4 regions of the Micromonospora sp. HM134 genome follow, and region 3 is predicted to be linked to each of the others. Evidence: riboswitches for the same ligand, from Rfam matches in the RefSeq annotation. Region 3 holds a riboswitch; each other region holds the start of a gene.
What was found. A riboswitch is a leader RNA that binds a small molecule or an ion and turns the genes downstream of it on or off. The one in region 3 is predicted to bind cyclic di-AMP.

Region 1 (3,200 bases), 1.9 Mb from region 3:
CGGGACGAGGTCGCCGGCTGGTTGGGCGGCCGGGGCGGGGCCCGGCTCCAGGTGGTGACCAGCCTCCAGGCCAAGGGCATGGAGTACGACGGGGTGGTGCTGGTCTGCCCCGGCGAGATCCGGGCCGATCCGGGCTCCGGGGTACGGACGCTCTACGTGGCGTTGTCCCGGGCGACCCAGCGCCTCACCACCGTCGAACCGACCGGCTGACCGACCGGCACCCGGCCTACCTGGCCGAACGTCCGACCGTCACTTGCATACATAGCGATGTGAGCATAGATTGGATCCGGTCCGCAGCGGCGACGGAAGGTGTGGACGTGGGCGCAGGTCATGACCACAGCGCGACGGTGAGCAACGCCGCGCACCGGCACCGGGGTCGGCTCTGGGCGGCGTTCGGGCTGCTCACCGTACTCATGGTGGTCGAGGCGGTCGCCGCCTTCGGCACCGGTTCACTGGCCCTGCTCTCCGACGCCGGGCACATGTTCACCGACGTGCTCGGCATCGGGATGGCCCTGGCCGCGATCACCGCCACCCGGCGGGCCGCACGGGACCCGCAGCGCACCTTCGGCCTCTACCGGCTGGAGGTGCTCGCCGCCCTGGCCAACGCCGTCCTGCTCAGCGGGGTCGCGGTCTACGTGCTGATCGAGGCGGTCCGCCGGTTCGGCGAGCCACCCGAGGTGCTGGCCGGCCCGATGCTGGTGGTGGCGGTGCTCGGCCTGCTCGCCAACATCGTCGCGTTCGGCCTGCTGCGGGAGGGCGCCCAGGAGAGCATCAACCTGCGCGGGGCGTACCTGGAGGTGCTGGGCGACCTGCTCGGCTCGATCGGCGTGATCGTGGCGGCGCTGCTGATCGCCGGCACCGGCTGGTGGTGGGCCGACCCGCTGGTCGCCGTGGCGATCGGCGTGTTCATCCTGCCCCGCACCTGGCGGCTCGGCCGGGCGGCGGTACGCATCCTGGTGCAGGCCGCCCCGGAGCACCTGCCGGTGACCGCCGTGCACGACCGGCTGACCGCCGTGCCCGGTGTCGCCGAGGTGCACGACCTGCACGTCTGGACGCTCACCTCGGGCATGGACGTCGCCTCGGCCCACCTCACCCTGGCCGGTGACGCCGAGGTCGGCACGGTGCTGGCGGCTGCCCGGGGCGCCCTGCGGGAGGACTTCCACATCGAGCACGCCACCCTCCAGGTCGAGCCCGGGGCGACCCCCGGTGCCTGCGGCCCCGCCCACTGGTGACCCCCACCCCGGCCCGGACGGTCAGCCACTGCGGGTACTCCCGCACAGAGATCATGGGAATTTGCGCCGTTTGCACCTTTTAAGGGTATTCACTCTCGTACCCTCAGTCACGAGGTAGGCAGGTGTCACACGCGTACCGGTAGGCTCGGCCCCGGCCTCCGCCAGGCGGAGGCCGCCGCCTAATCGCCCGCCCGGGCGAACCGGGGAACCACGTTCCTGGGGTGCATCCGCGTCAGCGGTAGGGATCTTCCGTCCCGAACCCGTCAGCTAACCCGGTCGGCGGCTGACGGAAGGACATCCGCATGCACGTACGCACCACCACGCGGCTGCTGGCCGCGGTCGTCACGGCGCTGGCCCTGGGCGTGTCGGCCGCACCGTTCACCCCGGCCGTCGCCGCGCCCACCACCCGGCTCGCCGCCCCCGGCGACGACGAGGGCGGCACCCCGGCGCTGCGCGACCAGCTCGACGCGGCCAGCAAGGGCTGGCTGGAGGCCAAGGCCGCCCTGGAGCGTTCCACCAAGCGCCAGCAGGAACTCGACGGGCAGCTCAAGACCATCGAGTCGCAGTTGGTCACGCAGACCGCCAAGGTCGGCGAGATCGCCGGCGCGGCCTACCGCACCGGCCGGCTCGGACCGATGTCCGCCCTGCTCAACAGCAACACCCCGAGCGGCTTCCTGGACCGCGCGGCAGCGCTGGAGACGGTCGCCACCCGGGAGGACCAGGAACTGCGCACGATGATCGAGACCCGGGACCAGGCCACCCGGACCCGGGCCGCGGTCAGCCGGGAGATCACCGAACAGCGCAAGCAGGTCGCCACCATGGGCAAGCGCAAGGAGCAGGCCGAACGGGCGTTGGCGGTGGCCGCCGCCGACAAGCCGGCCCCCACCTCCCGCGACTCCGGCAGCTCGGACGGCACCTCCACCAGCAACGCCAAGGGGGCACCCCGCAACTCCGACGGCTCCTGGCCGTCCGAGTCGTGCAGCGTCAACGACCCGACGCCGGCCAACGGCTGCATCACCCCGCGTACGCTCAATGCCCTGAACCAGGCCAAGGCGGCCGGATTCACCAGGTACGTCTCCTGCTACCGGCCCAGCGGTTCCGGGGAACACCCCAAGGGCCGGGCGTGCGACTTCGCCGCCCAGAAGAACGGCTTCGGCGGGGTGGCCAGTGGCGGCGACCGGACGTACGGCAACAACCTCGCCGCGTACTTCATCCGCAACGCCGACCGGCTCGGCGTGCTCTACGTGATCTGGTTCAAGCGGATCTGGCTGCCGAGCAGCGGGTGGAAGGCGTACAGCGGGGGCAACGGGGACCCGTCCAGCGACCACACCAACCACGTGCACCTGTCGATGATCTGAGCCCGCCCGGTGGCCCGTCAGACCCGGGCGGGCCACCGACGCGAGCGTCAGGCGGGTCCCGGTGGTGGTCAACCGGCGGCGGGCGGGTCGCCGGCCCGGCCGTCCAGGACCGCGCCGAGGCGGCTGGCCAGCCCCAGGTGGGCGGCGCGGGCCTGCCGGAAGGCGTAGCCGAACAGCGGCGCCGGTGCGGCGAGGGTGATCTCCACGTCGATCCGCAGCAGGTCACCCTCCATCCGCAGCCGGGTGTGGTTGCGTACGGTGGTGCCGGGCTGCTGGCGGGCCACCGTCACGATCTCGTCGTCGCCGGCCAGCAGGACGTCGGCCTGGTAGGTGACGGGGAACCGCAGCGGCCCCAGCTCCAGCCGGTCGGTGATCGCGTAGCTGGCCAGGGCACCCGGCCGGGCGGGCAGCCGGCGCACCCGGACGATCAGCGGATGCAGCTCCTCCTGCCGGGACAGGTCGCTCAGCAGCGCCATCGCGTCCGCCGGTGAGCAGCGCGCCTGCACCGTGTAGCTGAAGCTCTCCCGCCGGACCACCGGGCCTCCTGACCGTCGTCGGTCGCACGATCGTGCCGCACCGGGGACGGACTGGCAACGTCCCTGGCCGGACG
Region 2 (3,200 bases), 490 kb from region 3:
TCGAGCAGGGGCCGGACGCGGGCCGTGAGGTGCAGACGCCGGTGCCGTCCGGGCCGGGGGCGCCGACGGTGGCGGTCGGCGACGAGGTGGTGCTCGTCGCGTTGGCCGACCCGAGCGATCCGTCGGTGAGCAGCTACCACATCGCCGAGCACCAGCGGGGCATGCCGCTGCTCTGGCTGGTCGCCCTGTTCGCGGCGGCGATCGTGGCGTTCGGCCGGTTGCGCGGGCTGGCCGCCCTGGCCGGCCTCGGGGCCAGCTTCGCCATCCTGCTGACCTTCGTGGTGCCGGGCATCTCCGCCGGGGGCGCGCCGCTGCCGATCGCGGTCACCGGCGCCGCGCTGATCATGTTCGTGGTGCTGTACCTGACCCACGGGATCACCGCGCAGACCTCGGTGGCGGTGCTGGGCACGCTGGGCAGCCTGGTGCTGACCGGCGTCCTGGGCACGCTGGCCACCGCCGCCACCCACCTGACCGGGTACGGCAGCGAGGAGGCCACCACGCTGTCGATGTACCAACGCGACGTGGACCTGCACGGCCTGCTGCTGGCCGGGATCATCATCGGGTCGCTCGGGGTCCTGGACGACGTCACGGTCACCCAGTCGGCCACCGTCACCGAACTGGCGCACGCCAACCCGGGGCTGTCCCGGTTGCAGCTCTACCGGGCGGCCACCCGGGTCGGCCGGGCGCACATCGCGTCCACGGTCAACACGATCGTGCTGGCGTACGCGGGCGCGTCGCTGCCGCTGCTGCTCCTGCTCACCGCCGACAGCCGCCCGGTGGGCCAGATCCTCACCAGCGAGTTCCTGGCCCAGGAGATCGTCCGCAGCGCGGTGGCGACCCTCGGGCTGGTGGCGGCGGTGCCGCTGACCACGGGGTTGGCCGCGCTGGTGGTGACCGCCGGGCGGGGGCCGGCCGACGCCGGTACGGTCGGACCGCCGCCCACCCCACGTCCCGCCCCCGACCGTGCCGAGGCGCTGGAGGCGTTGAGCGCGCCCCGGCACGGTGAACCGTCCACCCCGGCCCCCGCACGGTGGCCAGACCCGGAAAGGAGCACGGACGCCGCATGGTGACACTGCGCTGCGTGACCGGAGGCGAGGTCGCGGCTGTCGGCCGCGTCACTGATTACCCCTCGCTATCGGGAAAATACGCATTTGGTCGGGTTGCGGGCGTAGATCCCCGGTACGACTCTCGGGTAACCTCGCTGCCGGTCACCGCCGAAGGCGCCCACCGGCGCCAGCGGTGCCACCGCCCAATCGCCGTACGGCGAGCCGGGGAACCGAGCACCCGGGGTGAATCCGCGCCAGCGGTAGGGGCCACTTCCGTCCCGAACCCGTCAGCTAACCCGGTCGGCGGTCGACGGAAGGGAAAACTGTGACGGCACCCCTACGCCGCTGGCTGACGCCGGCAGTGGCCGTACTCGCCGCCCTGGCGATCGTCGCCGGACCGGCCGCCGCCCCCGCGACGGCCGCGCCCAACGCGCCCACCCCCTCGGGGCACGAGGAGGACGACGAGCCGAAGCTCCTCACCGACGTCATCGAGGCCACCAACCGGGAGTACTCGGCGGCGAAGAACCGGCTGGAGAAGTCCAAGAAGCGTCAGCTCCAGCTCGCCATCGAGGTGGAGAAGGCGGAGCAGGAACTGGCCGCGCTGGCCCCCCAGGTCACCGAGATCGCCGCCCAGTCGTACCGGACGGGTCGGGTCGGCGCGGTCGCCGCGCTGCTGGAGAGCGACGCGCCGGACGCCTTCGTCCGCCGGGCCGCCGCCCTGGACGAGCTGAACATGGTCAACGCCGGCAAGCTGGCCGAGGTCAACGAGGCCAAGAGCCGGGCCGAGAACGCCAAGCTCGCCCTCGACGCCGAGGTACGCGAGCAGCAGAAGCAGACCAACCTGATGGCCAAGAAGAAGACCGAGGCCGACAAGGCGCTGGCCCTCGTCGGCGGCCGGGGCTTCACCGGTGGCCTGGTCGACGCGACGTCCCCGGTGGCCCGCATCGCCCCCGGCCAGACCGCCAACGGCGAGTGGCGCGGCGAGTCGTGCAGCGAGAACGACCCGACCACGTCCGGCTGCGTCACGCCGCGCACGCTGCACATGTACAAGGAGGTCAAGCGGGCCGGCTTCAACCGGTTCGTCGGCTGCTACCGCCCCGGTGGGCCGTGGGAGCACCCCAAGGGCAAGGCGTGCGACTGGTCGTTGCAGAAGAGCGGGTTCAGCCCGTGGCACAACAACGACACCCGGATGTACGGCAACAACCTCGCCGCGTTCCTGATCCGCAACTCGGACCGGCTGGGCATCTACTACGTGATCTGGAACCGGCAGATCTGGTTCCCGGCCAACGGCTGGAGTTCGTACTCGGGGCCGTCCAACCACACCGACCACGTGCACGTGTCTCTGCTGTAGCGGGGTGATCAGCCTCATCGGGGCCGATGATGCGGTGTCCGGCGTCCCGGATCCGCATCATCGACCCCAGTGGGGTCAGCGAGCGACGACGAAGGCCGCCCGGCTGGACCGGGCGGCCTTCGTCGTGCGTGGGGCGGCTCAGCCGGGGACGGCCGCCGGCTCGCCCGCCGGGGCGGGGTCGACACCCGTCGGCGCGGCGGGCCCGGGCACCGCGACGGCGGACGCCTGGGCGGTGGGTTCCTCGGCCGGGGCCACCTGGTGGACCTCACCGGCGGCGAGCCGGTAGGACATGCCGACCACCGCGCACCGGCCGGCCGCCACCTCGGCGGCGATCACCGGGGAGTTGCCGAGCAGCACCTCGACGGTCTGCGCGATGTGGATGTCGACGATCCCGTCGATGTCGTGCACCCCCTGCTGGGCCGCGCGACGCAGGCTCGGCCCGACGGCGGCGACGACCGAGTAGAGGTGCCCCGGGGGCTGGGTGCCGGTACGGGCCGTGTCCCGGGCCGCCTGCACGGCACCGCAGGAGTCGTGCCCGAGGACCACCACCAGCGGGGTGCCGAGCACCGTCACCGCGTACTCGACGCTGCCGAGCACCTCGGGCCCGGCGGTGTGCCCGGCGGTCCGGACCACGAAGAGGTCACCGAGACCCCGGTCAAAGATGATCTCGGCGGCGAGCCGGGAGTCGGAGCAGCCGACGATGACGGCGAAGGGATGCTGGCCGTCGGCGACGGCGGTGCGGTGCCCGGCGTCCTGGTTGGGATGGCGGGGTGCCCCGGCGACGAAACGCCGGTTGCCGGCCT
Region 3 (3,200 bases):
ACGAAGCAGAACAGCCCGCCGTCGGTGACCAGCGGGCAGACCGGGTGCACCCGGGGCCCGCCGTCGGCGCGGACGGTGGCCAGGTAGCCGAAACCCGACCCGTACTGCTGGAGAAGAAGGCGGATCCCGTCGGCGAGTCGGGGCTCGTCGGCGGCGAATGCGGACCAGGATGCCATGCCGTCATTCTATCGAACAGGCGTTCGAAAGACAGTCCGACACGCAGGTCGAACGGCCCGACGTACGCCTCGGAGGCGGCGACGACGCCGGCCGGTGGGGCGGCCCGGTGGGCGGGTCCGGCCGGGGCGCTGGATATGGTGTCCCGATGCTGCTCTCCGACCGGGACCTCGTCTCCGAGATCAAGGCGGGCGCGCTGGCGCTGGAGCCGTTCGAGCCGAGTCTGGTGCAGCCGTCCAGCATCGACGTGCGCCTCGACAAGCTGTTCCGGGTGTTCAACAACCACCTCTACACCCACATCGACCCGGCGGTGCAGCAGGACGACCTGACGTCGATGGTCGAGGTGCCGGCGGGCGAGCCGTTCGTGCTGCACCCGGGCGAGTTCGTGCTCGCCTCCACGCTTGAGGTCATCTCGCTCGGCGACCAACTCGCCGGCCGGTTGGAGGGCAAGTCGAGCCTGGGCCGGCTGGGACTGCTCACCCACTCGACCGCCGGTTTCATCGACCCGGGCTTCTCCGGCCACGTCACGCTGGAGCTGTCGAACGTGGCCAACCTGCCGATCACCCTCTGGCCGGGCATGAAGATCGGTCAGCTCTGCATCTTCCGGCTCTCCTCGCCGGCCGAGCACCCGTACGGCTCCGCCGTGTACGGGTCGCGCTACCAGGGCCAGCGGGGGCCGACCCCCAGCCGCTCCTGGCAGAACTGGCGTACCTGGCCCATCCGCTGACGTGGCGTGCCGCGTCCGGGCCCCTGGCCGGGGCCCGGACGCGGTGGCTCAGCCGGGCCGGCCGTAGCTGTTGACCGGTCCGTCGTCGACCCGCTTCATCGTGATCGGCTTGCCGGCCTGGGACGCGTGCACGACCCAGCCGTCCCCGACGTACATCCCGACGTGGTGCAGGTCGGAGTAGTAGAAGACCAGGTCGCCGGGGCGCAGGTCGGCCCGGCTAACCCGGTCGGTGACCTGGCGCTGCTGCCGGGCGTTGTGCGGCAACGACACCCCGGCCTTCGCCCAGGCCGCCATGGTCAGCCCGGAACAGTCGTAGTTGTCCGGGCCGGCCGCGCCCCACACGTACAGCTTGCCGATCTGGGCGCAGGCGAACTTGACCGCCGTACCGGCCGGACCACCGGGGTAGCCGGCGGGGCACGGGGCCGGGCGCAGCTTGCCACCGCCGCCGTTGCCGTAGACCTTCAGCCGCAGTTTCTGCAACCTGTCGATCTCGGTGTTGATCTGCTTCTTGCGGGCCGCGAGCTGCGCTTCGGTACGGGTGAGCTGGGCGACCATCTCGTCCAGCGGCGCCTTGGTCGCGGCGAGTTCGTCGCGTAGTTGGGCGACCTCCCGCACCTCGCGCTGCTGGCGGCTGGCGAACCGGTCCAGCAGCCCCAGCTGCTCGACCACCTGGCTCGGGCTGCGGCTGCCCAGCAGGGCGTTGACGGTGGACACGTTCTCGCCCTTGTACGCCTGCACGGCGAGGCCGCTGACCTGGTTCATCGCCTGGTCGACGCGGCGTTGCAGGGGGGCGATGCGCTTACCGAGCGCGTCGGCCTGCCGGCGCTTGGCGGCGAGGTCGGTGCGGGTGGCGTTGTGCTGTTCGATGAGTGGTTCGAGCTTGTTCCAGTCCTGGTCGATCTGCCGTTCGATCTCGGCGACCGAGGGGTCGGCGTGCGCCGCCGTGGGGCCACCGGTCAACACGACAGCGGCAGCGGCCAGGGTGGCGAGGGTGGTGGTGAAGCGGGACCAGCGTGGGCGCGGCACCGTCGTGTTCCGGGCGACCTGGGTCGTCCGGTGCGACGGTGGCCGCGGGGCATGGTGTGCCACCGGGCTCCGGGCTCCTTCTTCCTCGACCGCCTACCGGGTTAGCTGACGGGTTCGGGCGGGAAGGGAGCGCCCTACCGCGGTGGTCGCGGATTCACCCCGGCGTACCTGGGTCCCCGGCTCGCCCGGAGGCGACTCGGCGGTGCCGGTCGACGCCACCCCGGGTGGGGCGGACCTGGTGCCGACCGACGATTGACCAGAGTAGAGACGGTCGTTATCGATCCGCAACCCGCCGGGCCGGCACACTACGTGACCGGAAAACACGCAACCCCCGGCCCATCGGGCCGGGGGTTGGCGTATGCGCTGGTCAGGGTCGGCGGAAGCCGGCCACCGGCATGTAGTTGATGCTGGTCACCTGGACCGGCTTACCGGTCCGGGGCGCGTGCACCATCATGTCGTTGCCCAGGTAGAGCCCGACGTGGTGCAGGTCGCTGAAGAAGAACACCAGGTCGCCGGGGCGGGCCTCGGAGCGCGGGATGGCCTTGCCCTCGTTCCACTGCGCACCGGTGAAGTGGGTCAGCGAGATGCCGGCCGCCTTGTACGCGAACTGGGTGAGCCCGGAGCAGTCGAACGAGTTCGGCCCGGTGGCACCCCAGACGTACGGGTCACCGACCTGCGCGCAGGCGGTCGCGATCGCGGTCCGGGCGGCGGAGCTGACCACACCGTTGATCGTGGGGCAGCCGTTCACCTTCACCGTGGTCTTCGGCATCGCCGCCTGCAACCGCTTGATCTCGGCGTTGATCTGCTTCTTCTTGGCCGCGAGTTCCTTCTCCTGCTTCACCTCGGCGGCGATCAGCGTGTCGAGCTTCTGCTTCTCGGCGTCGTACTTGCGGCGCACCACGAGCACGGCCTCGACCTCCCGGCGCTGCTCGGCGGCGAGCCGGTCCAGGATGGTCAGCTGCGCGGCGAGAGTGCCCGGCTTGGTGGTGGTGAGCAGCGCGCTCAGCTCCTGCGAGGGGCCGGACTTGTAGTAGCGGGAGGCGAGGTCGCCTACCCGGCCCAGGGCGAGTTCGCTCTGCAGGGCCAGCGGCTCGATCTTCTTCTGGAGGTCGGCGGCCTTCTTGCGGTTGACCTTCAGCTGCTCCTGGACTTTGTGGTGGCTCTCGATGGTCGGTTCGATCTGCTCCCACTGCTTGTCGAGGGCCGCCTCGATCTCCTCGGGCGACGGCGCGGCGTGGGCCGGCACGGCGAGCATCCCGGCACCGACGGCGAC
Region 4 (3,200 bases), 2.1 Mb from region 3:
GACGAGGTGCTGACCGGTCTGCTGGACACCGATCCGCTGGCGGCGGCCCGGTGGGACACCCGCCGCCGCTACCTGGGCGACTTCCCCGCCGACGCGTACGCCGACGGTTTCCTCGACGCCGCCCGCCGGGAGCTGGAGCCGGCCTGGACCCCGCCGACGCCCCGGGGCGCGACGGTCTTCTCCCCCCGGGCCTGACCCGGCGGCGGTCGATGCGGTGGGGCCGATGTTGCGGTATCCGACTCCGCTGTATCGGGCCCCATGACGCGCGCCGCCCCGGCCACCCGTGATCGGGGCGGCCGGGGCGGGTGGGGTGGGTCGGTCAGGCGGAGTAGCCCCGGGTGGCGATCCAGTTCGCCAGGGTGGTCACACTGACCCAGTAGGCCGGCAGGGACGGGTCGGCCGAGTCGGCGATCCGCACGGTACGGCCGTTGTCCCGGTAGCCCACGGCGGCGACGTAGTGGCCGCCGGGGAAGGAGTGCCAGCCGCCGTCGAGGTCGGTGGCGTCCCCGGCCACGTTCGCGACCACGGCCCGCTGGTCGGTGACCGCCGCGACCACGTCGGCCCGCAGCCGCTCGACCTGCGCGTCGCTCGGGGTACCGGCGAACATCCGGGTCCGGTACGGGTCGCCCTTGACCACGGCGTTGAGCACCCGGGTGGTGTCCTCGGCCGAGTTGGTGCCCATCTCGGTGGTGCCCAACGCGGCGGCGAGGTCGTCCTGGCCGCGCTCGATGCCGGCCGCGCTGAGCGCGTTGCGCACCGCCGCCGGGCCGCAGTAGTAGTAGGTGATCTGGGCCTGGTAGTCGTAGCGCAGGACCTTCGACGACGGCGGCTTCGGGGCCGCCTTGCGGGTCAGGTCCGGGTCGGCGGTGGCCCGGGCCTTGGCCCGGGTGACGCGCGGCGACGGGGTGGGGCTCGCCGACGGGCTGGTCGAGGGAGTGGCCGACGGGCTGGCCGGCGCGGGGGTGGCCACCCGGGCCTGGGCGCGGCTGGCGACGTCGTCGAGGCGGGGGGCGGTCTCGGTCACGGCGGTGGCGCGCTGCTGTTCGGTCGGGGCGTCGTCGACCCCGGCGGCCAGGGCGGTGCCGCCGGCGGCCAGGACGAGGACCGCCGCCGAGCCGACGACCATCCGGTACGGGCGCTGGGCGCCCAGTCGGCGGAGCTGTCGCTTCATGTGGTGTTTCACGGGGTGTTCCTCCACGGGGCGAGGCGGCCGGGCACGCCGGACCGGCACGCGGCGGGTACGCCACGCGCGGATCGGGTGTTCAGCCGCTCGTTCGGCAGGGACCGCCCGACGGGAGCCGGACGGATCGGCGGTCGCCCGAACGGGGTCGGGCGGCGGGGTGGACGGCCGGTCAGCGCGTCAGGCGCGACGCTCCGGCGGCACCCCGGCACCGAGGTGGAGGGATTACCGAGGGGGTGGGGTCATGCTGCACGAGGATGGAACTCCTTCCGCTGCCGCCGACCGGGTTAGCTGACGGATTCGGGCGGGAAGATCGCCCTACCCCGGGCCGTGGCCCGGAGATTCACCCCAGGTGGTGCACATGGGTCCCCGGTTCGTGACTCGCACGATTGAGCGGGTCGGCGCGGCGTCGCCTCCTGCGATCGGAAACCGCACCGGACCGCAGCGACACTACTGGTCGCCCTTCCCTCCCGCCAAGCCCTGTGACCTGCGCAAACATCGTCGGGCTGACTTCTTTCCGGGGCACTCGGGCAGCGAGGGCCAGCCCCGGGGACGAAGCTTCGTCGGACCCCGGCGGGGCGACAACCGGACGACCCGACCACAACCTCCGATGATCATCGGGGTCGATGTGACCGCCTGTGACCGACTGTCCGATTCCCCCGTGCCGTGACGCCCCCCACACCGGGCTGAATAACAATTCGACCCCCGGCCCGCGCGGCCCTGGGCCCGGGGCAGGACCACCGCCCGCAACGGGGTCGAAGTCGCGGGGTCAACGCGAGGCGGACACCGCCACTTACGCGTCATTGTGTCGATCATCCCGGGCCGGGGCAGGCCCAGCGGGATCCGAGCCTCGTGAGGCCCGGGAGCGGCGGTCCCGGGGTGGTCAGCCGACCCGGGCCGGGTGCCAGCGGGTGGCCGGGGTCGGGCGGGTCGCCGCCGACGTCGCGGTACGGGGCAGCGGCACCCGGCCCGGCCGCACCCGCTGCGTCGCCGCGTACGCCTCGGCGGCCAGGGACCGGGCGGCCTCGGCGGCCAGCTCGGCGTCCCGCCACGCGACGCGTTCCCGCCAGGCCGCCGCCCGGTACGCCGCACGCCGGTCCTCCCGGATTGCGCGGGCGAGCATCACCTCGTGCTCGACGGGGTGCCGGCGCGGGTCCCAGCCGTCGCGGTGCGCGAAGACGTCCCGCAGCCGTTCCACCGACAGCTCGCCCCGCCAGTGCGCCGCCACCGCCTCCTGGTGCAGCCACCGCTCCCGGCCCGCGTACTCGGCCGGCGTCCGGGGGGTACGCGGGCTGGGCAGCGCCCCCGCGCCGGTGAACCGCCGGGCCGCCGTCTCCGCCTCGTCGTACTCCTGCCAGGCCCGGTCGAGGGTGTCCTGGGCGGCCAGCCAGGCGGCCCGGTGACGGCGGGCGGTCTGGGCGGCCCCGGCGGCGGCGACGGCCACCTCTTCGGCGTAGCGGCGCAGGTCGGCGACCGGGGGTGGGGCGTCCGGCGGCGGCACGACGGCGGTCACGTCGGTCGCCTGGTCCCGCTCGGGGCGGGCGACCAGGACGGCGAGGCCGGTCAGCGCGAGGACGAGCAGCAGGGACCAGATCGCGGTGGCGGTCGGCACCCCGGTCAGGAACTGGGAGAGCACGGTGTTCACGGGTCGGCACCTCGCGGGCGGAATGTGGCGGGTCGGGGCCGTACCGGGGCGGGACCGTTGTGGGCAGCGTCCGGCCGGTACGGGGACGAGATCGTGGCTGTGGTGGTGGGGCGGGTGGCCCCGCAGGGTTCAGCCCGCCGGGGGCGCCCGGGGCCCGACGGCGGCGGGCACCCGACCGCCCGGTGTCACCAGGGTGGCGGCCGGCAGCTCCCGTGCCGCACCGGCCGGCGCGACGGACATCCCGGCGTCGACCCGGTCGGTTGCCACCACGTCGACCCGCCCGGTCCCCCGGTCGTCGGCGCGGATGCCGTCGCCCAGGCCGAACGGGGTGTCGAGGGCCACGGCGGCGGGGAGGGAGTGCGACGCGTCGGTCGA

Region 1: another riboswitch for cyclic di-AMP. It lies ahead of FJK98_RS25045 (hypothetical protein); the one in region 3 lies ahead of FJK98_RS00455 (NlpC/P60 family protein).
Region 2: another riboswitch for cyclic di-AMP. It lies ahead of FJK98_RS03005 (hypothetical protein); the one in region 3 lies ahead of FJK98_RS00455 (NlpC/P60 family protein).
Region 4: another riboswitch for cyclic di-AMP. It lies ahead of FJK98_RS09755 (C39 family peptidase); the one in region 3 lies ahead of FJK98_RS00455 (NlpC/P60 family protein).

Annotation. Positions count from the first base shown of each region.
Region 1 covers NZ_CP041061.1:5,802,362-5,805,561, forward strand. Annotated here, with positions in the region: gene FJK98_RS25035 (AAA family ATPase) at 1-210, shown strand, start outside; gene FJK98_RS25040 (cation diffusion facilitator family transporter) at 318-1,232, shown strand; cyclic di-AMP (ydaO/yuaA leader) riboswitch at 1,399-1,530, shown strand; gene FJK98_RS25045 (hypothetical protein) at 1,535-2,590, shown strand; gene FJK98_RS25050 (SRPBCC family protein) at 2,659-3,126, opposite strand.
Region 2 covers NZ_CP041061.1:585,195-588,394, reverse strand. Annotated here, with positions in the region: gene FJK98_RS03010 (YibE/F family protein) at 1-1,070, shown strand, start outside; cyclic di-AMP (ydaO/yuaA leader) riboswitch at 1,237-1,368, shown strand; gene FJK98_RS03005 (hypothetical protein) at 1,372-2,397, shown strand; gene FJK98_RS03000 (carbonic anhydrase) at 2,536-3,200, opposite strand, start outside.
Region 3 covers NZ_CP041061.1:90,420-93,619, reverse strand. Annotated here, with positions in the region: gene FJK98_RS00465 (pyridoxamine 5'-phosphate oxidase family protein) at 1-176, opposite strand, end outside; gene dcd (dCTP deaminase) at 323-901, shown strand; gene FJK98_RS00455 (NlpC/P60 family protein) at 950-1,990, opposite strand; cyclic di-AMP (ydaO/yuaA leader) riboswitch at 2,003-2,139, opposite strand; gene FJK98_RS00450 (NlpC/P60 family protein) at 2,295-3,200, opposite strand, start outside.
Region 4 covers NZ_CP041061.1:2,184,133-2,187,332, reverse strand. Annotated here, with positions in the region: gene FJK98_RS09760 (CDP-glycerol glycerophosphotransferase family protein) at 1-195, shown strand, start outside; gene FJK98_RS09755 (C39 family peptidase) at 320-1,171, opposite strand; cyclic di-AMP (ydaO/yuaA leader) riboswitch at 1,442-1,586, opposite strand; gene FJK98_RS09750 (hypothetical protein) at 2,064-2,825, opposite strand; gene FJK98_RS09745 (hypothetical protein) at 2,955-3,200, opposite strand, start outside.